One region of the Brevibacillus gelatini genome, then DNA from elsewhere that is predicted to be linked to it. Evidence: riboswitches for the same ligand, from Rfam matches in the RefSeq annotation. Region 1 holds a riboswitch; the other holds the start of a gene.
The links. A riboswitch is a leader RNA that binds a small molecule or an ion and turns the genes downstream of it on or off. The one in region 1 is predicted to bind S-adenosylmethionine.

Region 1 (7,864 bases):
GACCGAATCGAGGATCGACATGGATGTCCATTCCGGTACACATGTAGACGCGCCGCTGCACATGGTGAAAGACGGGGAGACTTTTGAAAGCATTTCACTGGAAAAGCTGGTGGGAAACTGCCGCGTACTCGACCTGACGCACGTAGAAGACAAGATCGGACGGGCAGAGCTGGAGGGCTGCGACATTGCGCCGGGCGATTTTGTCCTGTTCCAAACGAAAAACTCGTGGGAGGATGCTTTTTCGTTCGAATTCGTCTATTTGGCACAGGATGGTGCGGAGTATCTGGTGGAAAAAGGCGTGCGCGGCGTCGGCACAGATGCACTGGGCATCGAGCGCAGCCAGGAAGGGCATCCCACCCATAAAACGTTGTTTGGCGCAGGGGTGATTGTGATCGAGGGCTTGCGGTTGCGTGAAGTTCCTGCGGGCCAATACTTCATGGTTGCGGCCCCGTTAAAGCTGGTGGGCACAGACGCTGCACCGGCAAGAGTGCTGCTGTTTGAGGGCTGGCAAGGTTAAAAGCTGCCAGGAATAACCGCATCATTTTCCAAAAACAAAGGAGGATCAGAGCATGCCAGGGAGACCGAATCGCGAGGAATACGGGGATTATTTTGACTATTATGTCCAGTTGGTGCCGGATGGTGAGTTGGCTGCGATCCTGGCGGAGCAAAGAGCGCAAACCGTCGAGATGTTTTCCCGGCTTACGGAGGAGCAACTGGCGTATCGCTACGCGGCAGGCAAGTGGACGGTAAAAGAAGTGCTGGGACATCTCATTGATACAGAGCGGATCATGAGCTATCGGCTGCTGCGCATTGCCAGGGGAGACGAGACGCCGCTCGCCGGATTTGACGAAAATGCGTATGTCTCGCAAGCATTTTTCCAGGAGCGCGACTTGGCAAGCATCCTCGAAGAATACCAGGCGGTTCGGCAGGCGACACTCGCCCAGTTGCGGGGAGTGGCGGAGGAAGCGTGGACGCGAATGGGAAACGCGAACGGCAACAAGCTGTCTGCGCGCACATTGGCGTATGTCATCGCCGGGCATGAGGCCCACCACTGCCGCATCCTACGGGAAAGGTACGGACTGGCTAATTAGCTTGCCCTCTCATCCGAAGCGAGTAAAAACGAGAAAGAAACTTGTTGACGAATGCTTTGGAATTTCTTAGAATAGGCTCAACAGCATACGAGGTTCTTATCCAGAGAGGTGGAGGGTCTGGCCCGATGAAGCCCGGCAACCGTTGCGAACAGCGACAAGGTGCCAATTCCTGCGGGGCGTTTTCGCCTCGAAAGATAAGAAGCGGGTACATCATAGCAGTCATGGCGAACCTTCTTCTTAGCGAAGAAGGTTTTTTGATGTTTTGAACACGATTGTGCATGCTTGCAGACTGCCGAAGCAGTGCAAAAATTCATAATGATCTTTATCCAGAGAGGTGGAGGGACTGGCCCGATGAAGCCCGGCAACCGTTACACAGCGTGTGACAAGGTGCCAATTCCTGCAGGACGGAAGCGTCCTGGGAGATAAGGAGAAGGCTTTTTTGATGCCAAACCTTCTTCTTAGCAAGAAGGTTTTTTCTTTTTGGTAAAAATATGCGATGAGGTGACAGGAATGAGTGCAGGTGTAGTCAAGGTAGGGTTGTTGGGATTGGGAACAGTAGGAGGTGGCGTTATCAAGACGATTCGGTTGCAGCAGGAAAAGCTGTTCGCACGATTGGGCAAACGCATCGAGATTGTCAAAGCGTTGGTCCGCGATTCGGAAAAAGAACGGGCCGTTCAGGTAGATCCCGCCCTGCTGACCACCAATTTCGAGGATGTGCTGAAAAGTGACGTAGACATTGTCGTCGAGGTTATGGGGGGCGTCGAGCCGACGTACGACTACGTGCGTGCCTTGATCGAAAAAGGGTGCCACGTGGTAACGGCGAACAAGGAGCTGCTTGCCAAACGCGGCCCAGAGCTGGTCGAACTGGCAAACCGGCATCAGGTCCATCTGGCCTACGAAGCGAGTGTTGCAGGCGGTATCCCGATTTTGAGCGTGCTTCGACAGTTTCTGCGCACGAACGATATTCACGGAGTGCGCGGCATTCTCAACGGGACGACGAACTTCATCCTGACGAAGATGGAAGCCGAACAGCTCCCTTATCAGGAAGTGTTGAAGCAGGCGCAGGAGCTGGGGTATGCGGAAGCTGATCCGCGTTCTGACGTGGAAGGGTTCGACGCGATGTACAAACTGTACATTCTCGCGCAGCTTGTGTACGGCGAATCGCTGCCGCTTGCCAATGTCGTGCGCAAAGGAATCGCGGATTTGTCCCCCGGCCACATCCGTATCGCGAGCGAGCTTGGCTACCGAATCAAGCTGATTGCCCAGGCGCAAAAAACGGAGCAGGGAATCCGGCTCTCGGTTCAGCCGACGATGTTGCCTCTCGCCCATCCGCTGGCGCAAATCCAGGATTCCTTCAACGCTGTTCAGCTTTCGGGGAACATCGTCGGCGATCTGCTGTTTACGGGCAGAGGCGCAGGCGAGCTGCCAACCGCAAGCGCCGTCGTGGAAGATTTGGCTTATTTGTTGACGCAGCCGTTTACCCCGCATCCGGCCTGGAAGGAAAAAACGGCGGAAGCACAGCCGGCTCAAGGTGAGGACGAGCGCGTGCTGTGTTATCTCGAAGGGTCGTGTCCCGCGGCCACACCTGATCGCGTGCTGCATTTCCTGCGCGAGGCGGGCGTGACTGTGACCAAGCTGAAAGTGCAATTCGACCTGGGCGGCGTATTGCGTGCGGGGCTGATCGCAACGGGGATTCGCGAAGAGCACGAGGCAGTGCTGAAAAGCGATTTTGGTCTGGAGGTGCGCTGCTTCCCGCTGCTTGAAACAGCTTGAAATACGAAAAGCTACGTTTCTTGCCCATCCTTTGCCTGTATGCGGCCGTCCGCGTCAATCTGCACGTTTTCCGAGAGCGACTCGATTCGGCGGAGCAGCGCGGCTCCGTCCGCGGCATTCATCGGCACCGCTTGTCCCAGCTCGGCGTGAAAAGGAAGCATGGTCAGGCTGCAGACGGCGTTTTTCGTACAGCTTGCTTGAAGCACCATCGTTTCCCATGTTTTCGGCTCGGTTGATCGCGTGAAAATGAAATTGCCCAGGCTGTAGGCGATCCATTTGCCGCGATACTGTTCAAAGCCTTGCAGGACATGCGGATGGCCGCCGACGACCAGGTCTGCGCCTGCGTCGATGTATGCTTTTGCCAGCTCTTTTTGATGCTCGACGGGAAAGTCTTCCCGCTCTTTTCCCCAATGGGCGATCACGATGACGAGATCCGCTTGTGCCCTCGCCTGTTGAATGGCTTGGACGGCCATGGCGGGATCATACGTCCCTGCCAGTCCTGGCGCGTTTTTTTGCGCGAACCAGCTAACTTCCGGTATCACCCGGCTAAAGCCGAAGAGGGCGAGCCTGATCCCGTTTTTTTCCACGAACACAGGAGCGTAGGCGCGTGCGGAATCGACACCACCTCCGACGTAAGCGATCCGGTTTTGCTCCAGAGCGTCGAACGTATCGAGCAAGCCGTCTACCCCCTGGTCCATCGAGTGGTTGTTCGCCAGATTGACCGCGTCGATGCCGGCTGCTTGCATGGCGGGCGCAGCCAAAGGGGAGGACTTGTAGACGAACGCCTTGTTGTCTGCGGGCGTCCCTCTGGTCGTAAGCGGCGACTCCAGATTGGCAATCGTGTAGTCATCCTGTAAAAAAAGCTCGCGCACATGCGTGAACGGATAGTGGTAGCCTTTTTCCAGCAAAACCTTTTCCACATTTCCGGCCATCATCACGTCGCCGACAAAGGTGAGCCGGACAGTCTGCTCCTGTACAGCGGCGTGAGTCGGCGCGGGATTGGTTTCAGGGGCTTTGTGCTTGTCGAGTGTCGTGAAGCTGAAATAAGCTCCTGCCCCGACGCAGGCGAGCAAGCTGAAAAGAAGCGTGTTTTTCCATGCCCTGCGCCGCATGGATCGTCTCTGCATTTGCCGGGATCGCGTCCGGCTGTAATTCGTCTCGATCATGGTTCTCCTTTCTTCGTTGATGAAAAGATGGTGAATTTTGCTATGATAAAGCTAATACGAAAAGAGGCGAAAAAAGATGCAATTGTTCTTTGACCATCTGGTTCATTTTGTCCATCGGCAGCCCGAAGAAGCAGCGCGGCTGTTCCGCGAGGTGGGATTTCACGTTGTACCTGGCGGCAGGCACACCCGTTGGGGGACATGGAACAGTCTCAGCTATTTCGGCTTGTCCTATGTGGAGTTTTTGGCTGTCGAGGATGCCGTTGTTGCCGGGCAATCCGACAATCCGCTCATTGTGCAGCTGGTAGCCGAGCACGGTCTTGGCGAAGGGCTTGGGCAAATCGCCTTGCGCACCAGCGAAATGGATCGGTGGGCAGAGCGATTTCGGGCGCTTGGACTTACGCTCATCGGGCCGGTAGACGGGAGCCGCACAAGAGACGACGGAAAAACATTGCGCTGGCGCATGCTGTTTGCCGAAGATCCGCAGACTGCCCGAAACATGCCGTTTTTGATAGAGTGGCAAGAATCAGACGATGAGCGGCAGGCAGATTTGACACAGCGAGGGATCATTGCTCCCCATGCAAACGGCGCCACCGAGCTTCTGGCAGTCGGTTACGCCGTCGCGGACCTGGGCGCGGCGACGGCGGACTGGACGCGGTGGTTCGGGTGGCAGGCCGCAGAAGCGTTCACCGATGAGCGGCTGGGCGCGCGCTGTGTGACGTTTGCGCTGCCGGGTGGAAGCATCGTCCTGTGTGAACCGACGCAGGCTGGAGTAGCGCAGCAGGCGCTCACGTCTCGCGGGGAACGTCCCTTTTTTGCGAAAATGGGGGCGGCAAAGGCGCAGCCGTTTTCGTACGACATATGCGGCGGGATGTATCTGGTTTGATTGTCCCCTGGCGGACGACTCTCCGCAAAAAAAGCAACCGATTTCCTTCAAGCACAGGAGGAAACCAGTTGCTTTTTCGTTTTTCCCAGACATCATTACGTGCCAAACGTCTTTTTCGCCAATTGCTTGTACATGTACAGCATCGCGATACGCCAAGGAACAAGCATGCCAAAAGCAAGCAAGAAAAAAAGTCCGCCCGTCTGAATCGGGGTAAAGCTGTCGTTTATCACCAGTTTGATAATCAACCGGATGATGAGCAACCCTGCCAGGATGAAGAAGAAAGCCCGGGAGCGCTTGAGGTAGATGTCCCGGCCGATCACTTCAAAGCGCGAGGTCATAATCAAAGGAATCGAGAAAAACAACCCCGTGACAAAAGCGGCCAGATCGTACATCGGCGGGAGTGCTGCCTCTGGAAAGAGAAACATCGCAAAGCCCGTCGACATGAAGAAAGGCGGCAGGATGATGCTCTTTGCGGACACAGGCTTTTTTTGCCGACGCATGCGCACAAAGATGACCGCAGTCGCCATCAACAGCGGAACCAGGATGCCGAGTGCAGGGGAAGATAGGATCTGCATGGGAAAAACGCCTCCAAAGACTTGCAACAAATTTTCAACGTTGTTTTTTCTAGTGTACACCAAATGGAGGCGCAGGGAAAAGCAGCAGACAGGCAAGCGGTGCGATTGCTAGGCGGCTGCCTCGTCGCTTTCGCGGACATCCAGCCTGTGTTTTTTGCTGTAAACGAACGTCAGGATGCCGGACAAAAGGGTTATCGAGCCGATGAACAGCAGGTAGCCACTGATGCCGAGCAAGTCCAGGCCGATCCCGGTAATTCCCAGTGCCAGCAGGAAACAGCCGCGATCCAGCATGCTTTTGAAGGAGAAAAACCGTCCTTGCTGGTGGGCGGGCAGCCGCTTCTGAAAGATCGTCGAAAGCACCGGGAAAAAGAAGGCGACGACAAAGCCGAACACGGAAAACGAGGATAGCACCATCGCTTTCTGCGCTGCAAACGACATCCCGAACTGGGAGAGGGCAAAGAAAAACAGCATGAGCGTGGAGGCTGCGACCAGGTTTTTGCCGCCGATCCACCGTTTGGCCAGCAGGCCGCCGATTAAAATGCTCGTTCCTTCGACTGTGTAAATCCAGCCCATGAGCTGAGGCTCCTGCTGCAGCTCGCTGAGGTTGAGAATCAGCAGATTGATGCCGCCCAAAAACAGCGTTATCAAGCCGTTGTTGATGAGCCCGACAAACAGCGCCGGATCTTTGCGGGCAATCTGCAGCACTTCGCGAAACTCCACTTTTTCCTTCATGTTGCGCGAGGTGACTGCCGGAATGCGCAAAAACAGCGTGACGACGGCGAGGACCGCGTACGCAATCATCGAGCAGACGTACAGCATGGACAGCTCCATGGAGACGACGAGAATCCCCCCGAGAGCCGTTCCGCCGATGCGCGACAGCGTGGATATATTCAAGTAGGCGCTGTTCGCTTTCAGCAGTTCATCCTTGCTCAAGATGGCAGGCAGGGAAGCTTGCACGGTCGGGAAGTAAAAGGCCGCCGACACTTGCATGACGATCAGCGAAACGATCATCCACCAGATTGAATCGTAGGCAAGCGCGGGAAACATAAACACGGGGCTCAGGATACGAGCCAGGCTGGCACAGAACATGACCTTTCCTTTGTCGTACATGTCGATGATGACGCCTGCTTTCGGTGCGAGCAGAATGCTTACGACAAGGCCGGTCATCAAAATCAGAGCCTTCACGGTTTCGGAAGGGATCAGGCTCTGCATGAACGACAAATTGGCAATGATGGAAATCCACATGCCTGCGCCAGCGATGATCTCTCCCGTCATTAGCAGGACAAAGGTTCGGTTACGCCACAACATGAGTGCCACTCCAAATCGTTTTGGTTTTTGGTAAAAAAATGAATCGATCAAATTTTTTAAAACGGCACCACTTAGTATAACATCTGTCCAAATATTTGTACATTTATTGACAATGTATGTATGCTTCTACGCCATAACGGGCACATTACAGGAGCGATGGGCGGCGAAAACGCAACAAAGGAGCTTGTCGGAAATGGCGCGAAAACGCACGCTGCTTCTTTTGATCGGGTATGGGTTTTTTGCCACGCTCGCCATTTTTTACGGACTGGTCGAGCGGCACAGCTTGTTTGTCACGTTTGTTTCGTTTCATTTGGGGGTTTGTGTAGCGATCCCGCTCTTGCACGGCTGGTGGGAAAAAAGCTTGCAAGAGCATTGGCGTCTGGCGTGGGGACGCTTTGAGAAGCGCGGGGCGCTTTTCGGAATTGGACTGGGGTTGCTGTTTTTTACAGGCATCCTGGCAGGACTGTGGCTGATTTTGCAAGCGGAGGGCAGGCCGGACGTCGTACGGGCCGGGCTGGAGTCGTGGGGGCTTGACCGCAACTGGATCGGCTGGTTTGCGCTGTATCTCGTGGTCGTCAATTCGCTTTTGGAGGAACTGTTCTGGCGAGGCTTTGTCCTGCAGCGCATGCTGCGCTCGCTCTCCCGTGTTGTCGCCGTACTGCTCACGAGCTTTTTTTACACGCTGTATCACCTGATTATCACGGCTACCTTGTTCGGGGTGTGGCAAGGGTTGCTGCTTACGATGGCGGTGTATGGCGCGGGCGTCATCTGGGGGTGGATGAAAAGGCTGTTTCCGTCGATCTACCCGACCTGGTTCAGCCATTTGCTGGCGGATTTGGCGTTGGTACTGGCTGTTGTTTTCTGGATTTATTAGCGCAAAACCGGATGAAGGGGGGAGAAAGCCATGCTGGCCCAACACGAGGAACTCCAACTGCGCAAGCGTCTGCTCAGCATCCTGCGGCAAAAAAACGAGCACGTCCAGCTTTACTTCGATACATACGGCTTCACGCCAACCGGACCGCTGCTCGCTTGTTTGCGCTCGATCAAAGGCTGGGCGAACCTTCGGCG
Region 2 (7,864 bases), 2.1 Mb from region 1:
CGCGTTTTTCAGATAGTACAACTGGTAAGCATATGTAGAACCGAGTTTCGGATCGAGCACTCGCTTCCACGCGAATTCAAAGTCTTTCGCCGTTACCGGGTCGCCGTTGCTCCATTTGCTGTCGCGCAAGTGGAATGTATAGGTAAGTCCATCTTCAGAGACCTCAATTTTTTCCGCTACGGATTCATGCGGCTTGCCATCTTCACCGATACGCGTCAGTCCATCAAAAGTCGCACGCATGATCGCACCGGATATGGAATCCTCCGCTAAACCAGGATCAGCCGTTGGCGGCTCAGTCTTCATATTCATGCGCAAAATTTTTGGACCGCTTGTTTGTTCACTTTCAGCAGAATTTCCTTGCTTTCCTGCTTGCTCGCCGCCGCCACATCCAGCCAGCGCTGCACTCAGGACCAGGATGGAGCTCATCGCAGCAAATACGCTTTTTTTCATTCAAATTGACCCCCTTTGATACGTGTAACACTCCTTGGAAGCTGCTTCCATAAATATACTGCATTTTCAACAATATTAAAGGTAATTTAAGCAAGATTAATTTTGTTTTATCCAAAGATCAAATTGTATGAAAGGAAATAAATTGATCGTTTGTCACATGAAGTTTTCCTCGTCCAAGAAAAACTATGCGAATCCTGGAAGCCCAGGCAAAACAAAAGTCCCCTTCCATCGCGAAAAAGCGATGTCACAGGGGACTTGATTTACAATGATAAAGTTTGGATTTTCCGGTGATTCTCTCCAGCAGCGAACTGCCTGTGGGGGTTTTCAGCTGTTACTCGACCATTTCCGCCCACTTCAGATCAATAAAGCCCAGTCCGTCTACTTGCACGCCTTTTACTTTATCGTTTTGTACCCATACATCCACGTCCGTAAACAGTGGAATGACAGGCATGGCATCCATGAAAATTTGCTCAGCTTCTGCAAACAGCTGCTTGCGCTTCTCCGGATCGGTTTCCAGGGCAGACTGCTTCAACAACTCCTTGTAGCGCTCGTTCTCCCAGCCGGTGTCGTTGGTTCCGGTGTTCGCATCGCGGAACATTTCCAGGTAGTTGATCGGATCGTTGAAATCGGCATTCCAGCCCAAACGGCCAATCTCGTAGTTCAGTTCATGCAAGTCTTGCAAATGCACCTTGAATTCTTTATTCATCAGCTTCACGTCGATGCCCAGGTTGCGCTTCCACTGATCCTGCATCGCTTCGGCGATTTTTTTGTGGCGGTCTGTCGTGTTATACGACAAGGTGATGGTCGGAAGCTGGCTCAGCCCCAGTTCCTGCATGCCTTCTGCCAGCAGCTTTTTCGCTGTCTCCACGTCGTTGTCGCGGAAGTAGCCCTCCGGCTTGATCGCCATAGATTGCGGCAGCATTCCCATCGTAGGCACCTGGCCGACCTGTGTGATGTTGTCCACGATGCTTTGTCGATCAATCGCATAAGCAAGTGCCTTGCGAATTTTTTCGTTTTTCAGCACTCCTTTGGTGGTGTTGATTTTGTACCAGTACATGGTCGCCTTTGGATGAACGACGAGTTTTCCGGATTCTTTCAGTGCCGGAATCGCATCGGTTGGCAGGCCGCCAAGCGGTTGCCCCGCCCAGTCGAGCTCGCCGTTTTCAAACATGGACAGCGCTGTATTATCATCCTCAATCATCACAAACTCGATCCGGTCCAGCTTGACTGCGTCTTTGTCCCAATAGTTTTCGTTCTTCTCAAAAACGATCTTGCTCTTGTGCTCCCAGGCTGTCATCTTGAATGGCCCGTTGCCCACGTGAGTTGCTGCCTCATGCGCCCAGTTCGGATTTGCCTCTACGACCTTTTTGTCTACAGGATAATACGTGTAAAATGCGGTCAGTTCCAGGAAGAACGGTGTCGGGTTTTCCAACGTGACTTCCAGTGTTTTGTCATCCAGAGCTTTTACACCCAGCTCCTCAGGGTTCGCCTGGCCTGCGTGTACTTTTTCTGCGTTTTTGATGTAGTAGAGCTGATACGCGTATTCAGCTCCAAACTTTGGATCCAGGACGCGTTTCCAGGCGTATTCAAAGTCGTGCGCCGTCACCGGGTCGCCGTTGCTCCACTTGGAGTCGCGAATGGTAAACGTATATACGCGCTTGTCTTCGGAAATTTTCACATCGGACGCAACCGAGTTCATCGGCTTCGCGTCTTTGTCCAGCCTCGTCAAGCCGTCAAAAGCCGCACGGACGATCGCCCCTGAGGTAGCATCCTTGGCCAGTCCAGGGTCTGCTGTCGAAGGCTCGCTGGTCAGATTCGCCCGGAACACTTGCGGCTTGTTGCTGGCAGTCGCAGGTGCTGCTTCTCCCGCCTGCTGTTTTGCAGGTTCATCCGAAGGCGTGCTTCCTCCACAGCCTGCCAAAATATTTCCTGCGGCCAATGACATGGCAATAAAAAGTTTAACATTTCTCTTCATCGGAATTTCCCCCTGATAAATTTTTTTCTATCGCAACCACAATATACGACAAGAAAAAATGTTTGAAAATGGGGTGTAGTTAGTTTTAATCAAATTTTATGAATATTTAATCTTTGATAAACAAAAATAAACCCAACCAGCCACTCGGGCTCATTGGGTCTATTTGTTGAACCATGCATCACTTTTTTTAGAACGCTGGAACGATGGAACCTTTGTATTCATCCTCGATGAATTTTTTCACTTCAGGAGAGTTCAGTTCTTTCGCCAGCTTTTGGATCGCTTCGGAATCTTTGTTGTCAGGACGAGCTACCAGGTAGTTCGCATATGGAGATTCTTTGTCTTCGATGAACAGAGCGTCTTTCGTTGGCACGAGCTTCGCTTCGAGCGCGTAGTTGGTGTTAATCAGCGCCAGGTCTACTTCTTCCAGAACGCGTGGCAGCATTGCTGCTTCAACCTCTTTGAATTGCAGGTTTTTCTTGTTTTCTACAATGTCTTTTACTGTTCCGCTGATGCCAGCGCCTTCTTTGAGCTTGATAACGCCGTTTTTCTCCAGGAGAGCGAGGGCGCGGCCGCTGTTGGTCGGGTCGTTTGGCAGCGCGATTGTAGCGCCATCCGCCAGTTCGTCAACGGATTTCACCTTTTTGCTGTAAGCGCCAAACGGCTCGATGTGTACAGCCACTACAGGTTGCAGATCCATGTTTTGTCCTTTATTGAAGTCTTCCAGGTAAGGTTTGTGTTGGAAAAAGTTTGCATCCAGTTGTTTTTCGTTGAGCTGTACGTTTGGTTGTACGTAATCGGTGAACTCTTGTACTTCCAGGTTTACGCCTTGTTCTTTCAGTTTTGGTGCAATGTGCTTCAGGATTGCTGCGTGTGGAACCGGAGAAGCGCCTACTTTCAGTGTTACTTCTTGTTGTCCGCCTTGAGCGCCGCCTTCAGCTGGAGCCGGAGCTGTTTCGGATTTGCTTCCGCACGCTGCCAGAGAAAATGCCAATACAGTAGAAAGTACAGATACAACCAGCTTTTTCATAAATGATTTCCCCCTACTTCTTTTGATTTTTGTCCTTGCAACTTCTATGGGAAAGACCTTACTTGCGGCTGAAGCGCAATACGAGGCGATCACCCAGCGACTGTAAGATCTGAACCAACACGAGCAAAATGACGACAGTGACAATCATGACATCCGTCTGGAAGCGTTGATAGCCGTAACGGATGGCCAAATCCCCCAGACCGCCGCCGCCGATCACCCCGGACATGGCGGTATAGGACACGAGGGCAACGGTTGTGATCGTAATTCCGGCAACCAGTCCCGGACGAGACTCTGGCAACAGGACGTTCCAGATGATTTGCCAATTGGACGCTCCCATTGACTGAGCCGCTTCAATGACCCCGCGATCTACCTCGCGCAGAGAGGTTTCCACCAGCCGCGCAAAGAATGGAGCAGCACCGATCACGAGCGGCGGAATCGATCCGAGTACGCCGAGCGAAGTTCCCACAATCAGCTTCGTAACCGGAATCAGCAAGATCATCAGGATGATGAACGGTACGGAACGCAGCACGTTGACGATGAATGAGGCAACCGTGTAAAATGCCTTGTTTTGCAGCAACTGTCCACGCGAAGTAAGGAATAGGATGATTCCCAGCGGCAAGCCGATCAAAATCGTAAACAGCGTGGAGAAGCCAAGCATCGTCAGTGTATCTAGTGTACCCTCCGCAATCTCCGACCAATCCACATTTTCCATTGTCCAGTCCATCTATATCACCTCTACTTCCAAGCCACGCTGACGCAACGTCTCGATGGTTTTTTCGTTTTGGCGAACATCGCCTTCCAGTTCGACGACCAGTTGGCCGTACGGCGTATCCTTCATGCGAGAAATCGTTCCCTGCAAAATACTGAACACAGTGCCTGTCTCCTGCATCGTCTGGAACAAAATCGGCTGGTACGTCTTTTCGCCCAGGAAAGTGACACGTGCAATCGTGCGGTTCCCCGCTGCTTTTTCGTGCGCAACTGCTTCGCGCAGCTCGGTGGAATCGGCCACTTGCTCGACAAATTCCTGTGTCGTCGGATGCTGCGGCTTGAGAAACACATCCAGCACCTTGCCCGACTCGACGATTTTTCCGCCATCGATCACGCCTACGCGGTCGCAAATCGAGCGGATCACGTGCATCTCGTGCGTAATCAGCACGATGGTCAATCCCAGCTTGCGGTTGATGTCCAAAAGCAGGGCCAGAATCGAGTTGGTCGTCTGCGGATCGAGCGCGGAAGTCGCTTCGTCGCACAGCAGCACTTTCGGATCGTTCGCCAACGCCCGCGCGATGCCGACGCGCTGCTTCTGACCGCCGGACAGTTGCGACGGGTATTTGTCCCGATGCGCTTCCAGCCCTACCAGCTTGAGCAAGTCGTCCACCTTTTTCTGAATCTCCGCCTTGGGACGCTTGGCCAGCTTGAGCGGAAACGCGACATTTTCGCCAACGGTCGCCGAGGACAGCAGGTTAAAATGCTGGAAAATCATCCCGATCTCCCGACGTTTTTCCTGCAGCTTGGCGTCGTCGAGCTTGGTCAAATCCACCCCGTCGACGATGACCTGTCCCGACGTGGGACGTTCCAGCAGGTTGATGCAGCGGATCAGGGTACTTTTCCCTGCGCCGGAATGGCCGATAATCCCGTAAATTTCTCCTTTCTCAATGGAAAGGTCAATTCCGAGCAATGCAGGAATCGTCTTGCCCTGCACCTGATAGCTTTTATGCAAATTTTGTAATTGAATCAACGCATCCACCTCCTGGCAAATCTGTATACATCCCTTGTGAAAAATAGAAAACCCCTTTTTTCACAAACGAAAAAGGGGCTGCAACGCATGTATACGTTCGCATCCACCCTTCTCATCTATCAAGATCCAACCAATCTTGTAGGAATTGGCACCGCGACGTCCATTTTCCAAAAAATGAACCGGTTGCCGGGCTTCATAGGGCCTGTCCCTCCGCCTCTCTTGATAAGAAAGATTTCTACGTATATGATGTTCGGTTTTTCAATTTTGATGATACAAACCGGATTATATCCCTTTTGAAAATATCCCGTCAATAGCAATCACAGGAAAAACTTTTTTGATCTACTTTTTGTAAAACATCTGCCCGAAACCACATCAAAAAAACAGCACACTCAATCTGGCGTGCTGTTTTCGTTGCTTTCTGTCGTGCCATTCGTTTGCGAAACCGACGCTTCTGTCGGCGGCTGCAATTTTTCCTGAATGAAGGACTGAACCTGATCGACATCGGGAATGAGTACCGCGCCTGCCCGATGGGATTCACGAAACATTCCCATTGGCGGCAGTTGGTAGTTGCCTGGCTCCACGGTGTTCAGTTTCAGCCCAAGCGCAGACAGTTTCAGCATATCCATGGAACTGATGTTTGTCTGGATATACGGCGTCACTTCTTTGAGGATCGACGGCAACTGCATCAGTGTCGCGCCGCTCTTCATCTGGCTAACTACAGCCGTCAGCAGCTTGCGCTGGCGCTCTGTACGCGTGTAGTCGGATGTTGCGTCATGACGGAAACGTACGTATTGCAGAGCCTTGTCTCCATCCAGTTGCTGCAGGCCCTTTTTCAAATTAATATCGTAGACGCCTTTATCTGTCGGGTCATGGTAATACATATTTTTTTCCACATCAATCTCGACGCCGCCAACGGAGTCGATCAATGCCTTGAAGCCTTCAAAATCTGTGATGACGTAGCGGTCCACAGGCAGTCCTGTAAACTGGCTGACGGTCTTCATCGCCAGCTCCGGTCCTCCGTCCACAATCGCGGAGTTGATGCGCGAGCTGCCGTGCCCCGGAATGTCCACGTACGTATCTCGCAAAATGGAAAATACATCGTAACGCTTGAAGACGGGGTCGATGCTGACCAGCATCATCGAGTCCGAACGGGGAAGCCCGTTGTTTTTCATTCCCCTGCGGTCCACCCCCATCAAGAGGATGTTCACCCGCTCTTCGCCGTCCCATTCGGGAATCTCGGCCGCTTTCGTCGAGGCCCCTCCATCAAGGGCAGGCGTAATGACATTGGGCTCTTGAATATCTTGAGCAAATTGATAAAAAGAGTATCCGTAGTAACCTGCTGTCGCGGCAACCACGACGAGCATCAGGAGCAACACCCGTTTCCACATTCGCATAAAAAATGACTCCACCTTTTGTTCTCGGTATCACATGGGCACATCCCACCACTTGTTTAGTATACTCGAATCTTTCCGTTATGGAGCAGCCTTTATTTGGTGGATCTTGCTGAAAATATAAAACAAGACGCCCGTTCCCGAGCGTCTCGTCATGGTCGTTTTTGCTTATTTGTACGTGTCGTAAGCGGTAGTCAACAGGTTTGCGATCGTTTGCAGATCATTGTTCTCGATCTGATGGCGCTCGATCATCGTCATGATTTTGCCGTCCTTCATGATCGCAAAAGACGGGGACGATGGCGCGTAGCCTTCGAAATACTCGCGTGCTTTTGCTGTTGCTTCCTTGTCTTGACCTGCAAATACGGTGTAGAGGTTGTCTGGCTTGGAAGGATGGTTCAAGGAATGAACCACTGCCGGCCGAGCCAATCCTGCCGCGCAGCCACAAACAGAGTTTACGACGACCAAAGTCAGACCTTTTGCATTTGGCAGCGTCTGCTCAACCTCTTCTGCTGTGCGCAGTTCTACAAATCCGTTGCGAGTCAGCTCGTCGCGCATCGGCTGAATGACCTGGCTCATATATGCTTCATAAGACATCATGGGGCAACCTCTCCTTTTGTATCACGTTTCCATATACGTATTATTATAACCCGATCAAGTGTCCGGGAGAACGAAGAAGTGCTCCCATCCTACACTTCCATCAAAATGGTGAGAATCATCGGATTGCGGCCGGTCTTTTCATAAATAAACGGCTTGATGACTTCGTTGATCTGGGACTTCAACTCCGACCATTCCTTGATCTTCTTGTCCAACGCTTCCTGGAGTCGCTGGCGAACAAGCAGCGTCGCTTCCTGGATGAGCGATTCCGAACCGCGCACATATACAAAGCCGCGGCTGACGATGTCTGGTCCGGTGAGAATCTTGAAGTTTTTCATGTCGAGACTGACGACGACGACCATCAGGCCATCCTCTGCCAGATGCTTGCGGTCGCGCAGGACGATGTTGCCTACGTCGCCGATGCCGCTGCCGTCGATCAGCACGATGCCGGCGTGAACCTTGCTGAGCCATGCCTTTTCGCGGTTGCAGTTCAGCACCTCGCCGTTGTCCATGATGAAAATGTTGCTCTCGTCAATGCCTACCTGCTGCGCCAGTTTCGCGTGCGTCTTCAGCATCCGGTACTCCCCGTGAATCGGGATAAAGTACTTGGGACGAATAAAGCTGAGCATGAGCTTCAACTCTTCGCTGCTGCCGTGACCGGACGCGTGAATGTCAAACACGTGACTGAG

Region 2: another riboswitch for S-adenosylmethionine. It lies ahead of AAFJ72_RS02345 (methionine ABC transporter ATP-binding protein); the one in region 1 lies ahead of AAFJ72_RS13705 (homoserine dehydrogenase).

What each region holds. Positions count from the first base shown of each region.
Region 1 covers NZ_CP154342.1:2,845,658-2,853,521, reverse strand. Annotated here, with positions in the region: gene AAFJ72_RS13715 (cyclase family protein) at 1-517, shown strand, start outside; gene AAFJ72_RS13710 (DinB family protein) at 570-1,091, shown strand; SAM riboswitch class I at 1,185-1,292, shown strand; SAM riboswitch class I at 1,411-1,520, shown strand; gene AAFJ72_RS13705 (homoserine dehydrogenase) at 1,602-2,864, shown strand; gene AAFJ72_RS13700 (CapA family protein) at 2,876-4,030, opposite strand; gene AAFJ72_RS13695 (VOC family protein) at 4,107-4,913, shown strand; gene AAFJ72_RS13690 (CcdC family protein) at 5,009-5,488, opposite strand; gene AAFJ72_RS13685 (MFS transporter) at 5,597-6,796, opposite strand; gene AAFJ72_RS13680 (CPBP family intramembrane glutamic endopeptidase) at 6,990-7,670, shown strand; gene AAFJ72_RS13675 (RNA 2'-phosphotransferase) at 7,701-7,864, shown strand, end outside.
Region 2 covers NZ_CP154342.1:424,878-432,741, reverse strand. Annotated here, with positions in the region: gene AAFJ72_RS02365 (peptide ABC transporter substrate-binding protein) at 1-450, opposite strand, end outside; gene AAFJ72_RS02360 (peptide ABC transporter substrate-binding protein) at 782-2,425, opposite strand; gene AAFJ72_RS02355 (MetQ/NlpA family ABC transporter substrate-binding protein) at 2,613-3,452, opposite strand; gene AAFJ72_RS02350 (methionine ABC transporter permease) at 3,511-4,176, opposite strand; gene AAFJ72_RS02345 (methionine ABC transporter ATP-binding protein) at 4,177-5,190, opposite strand; SAM riboswitch class I at 5,300-5,419, opposite strand; gene AAFJ72_RS02340 (LCP family protein) at 5,580-6,584, opposite strand; gene AAFJ72_RS02335 (BrxA/BrxB family bacilliredoxin) at 6,750-7,178, opposite strand; gene rnjA (ribonuclease J1) at 7,268-7,864, opposite strand, start outside.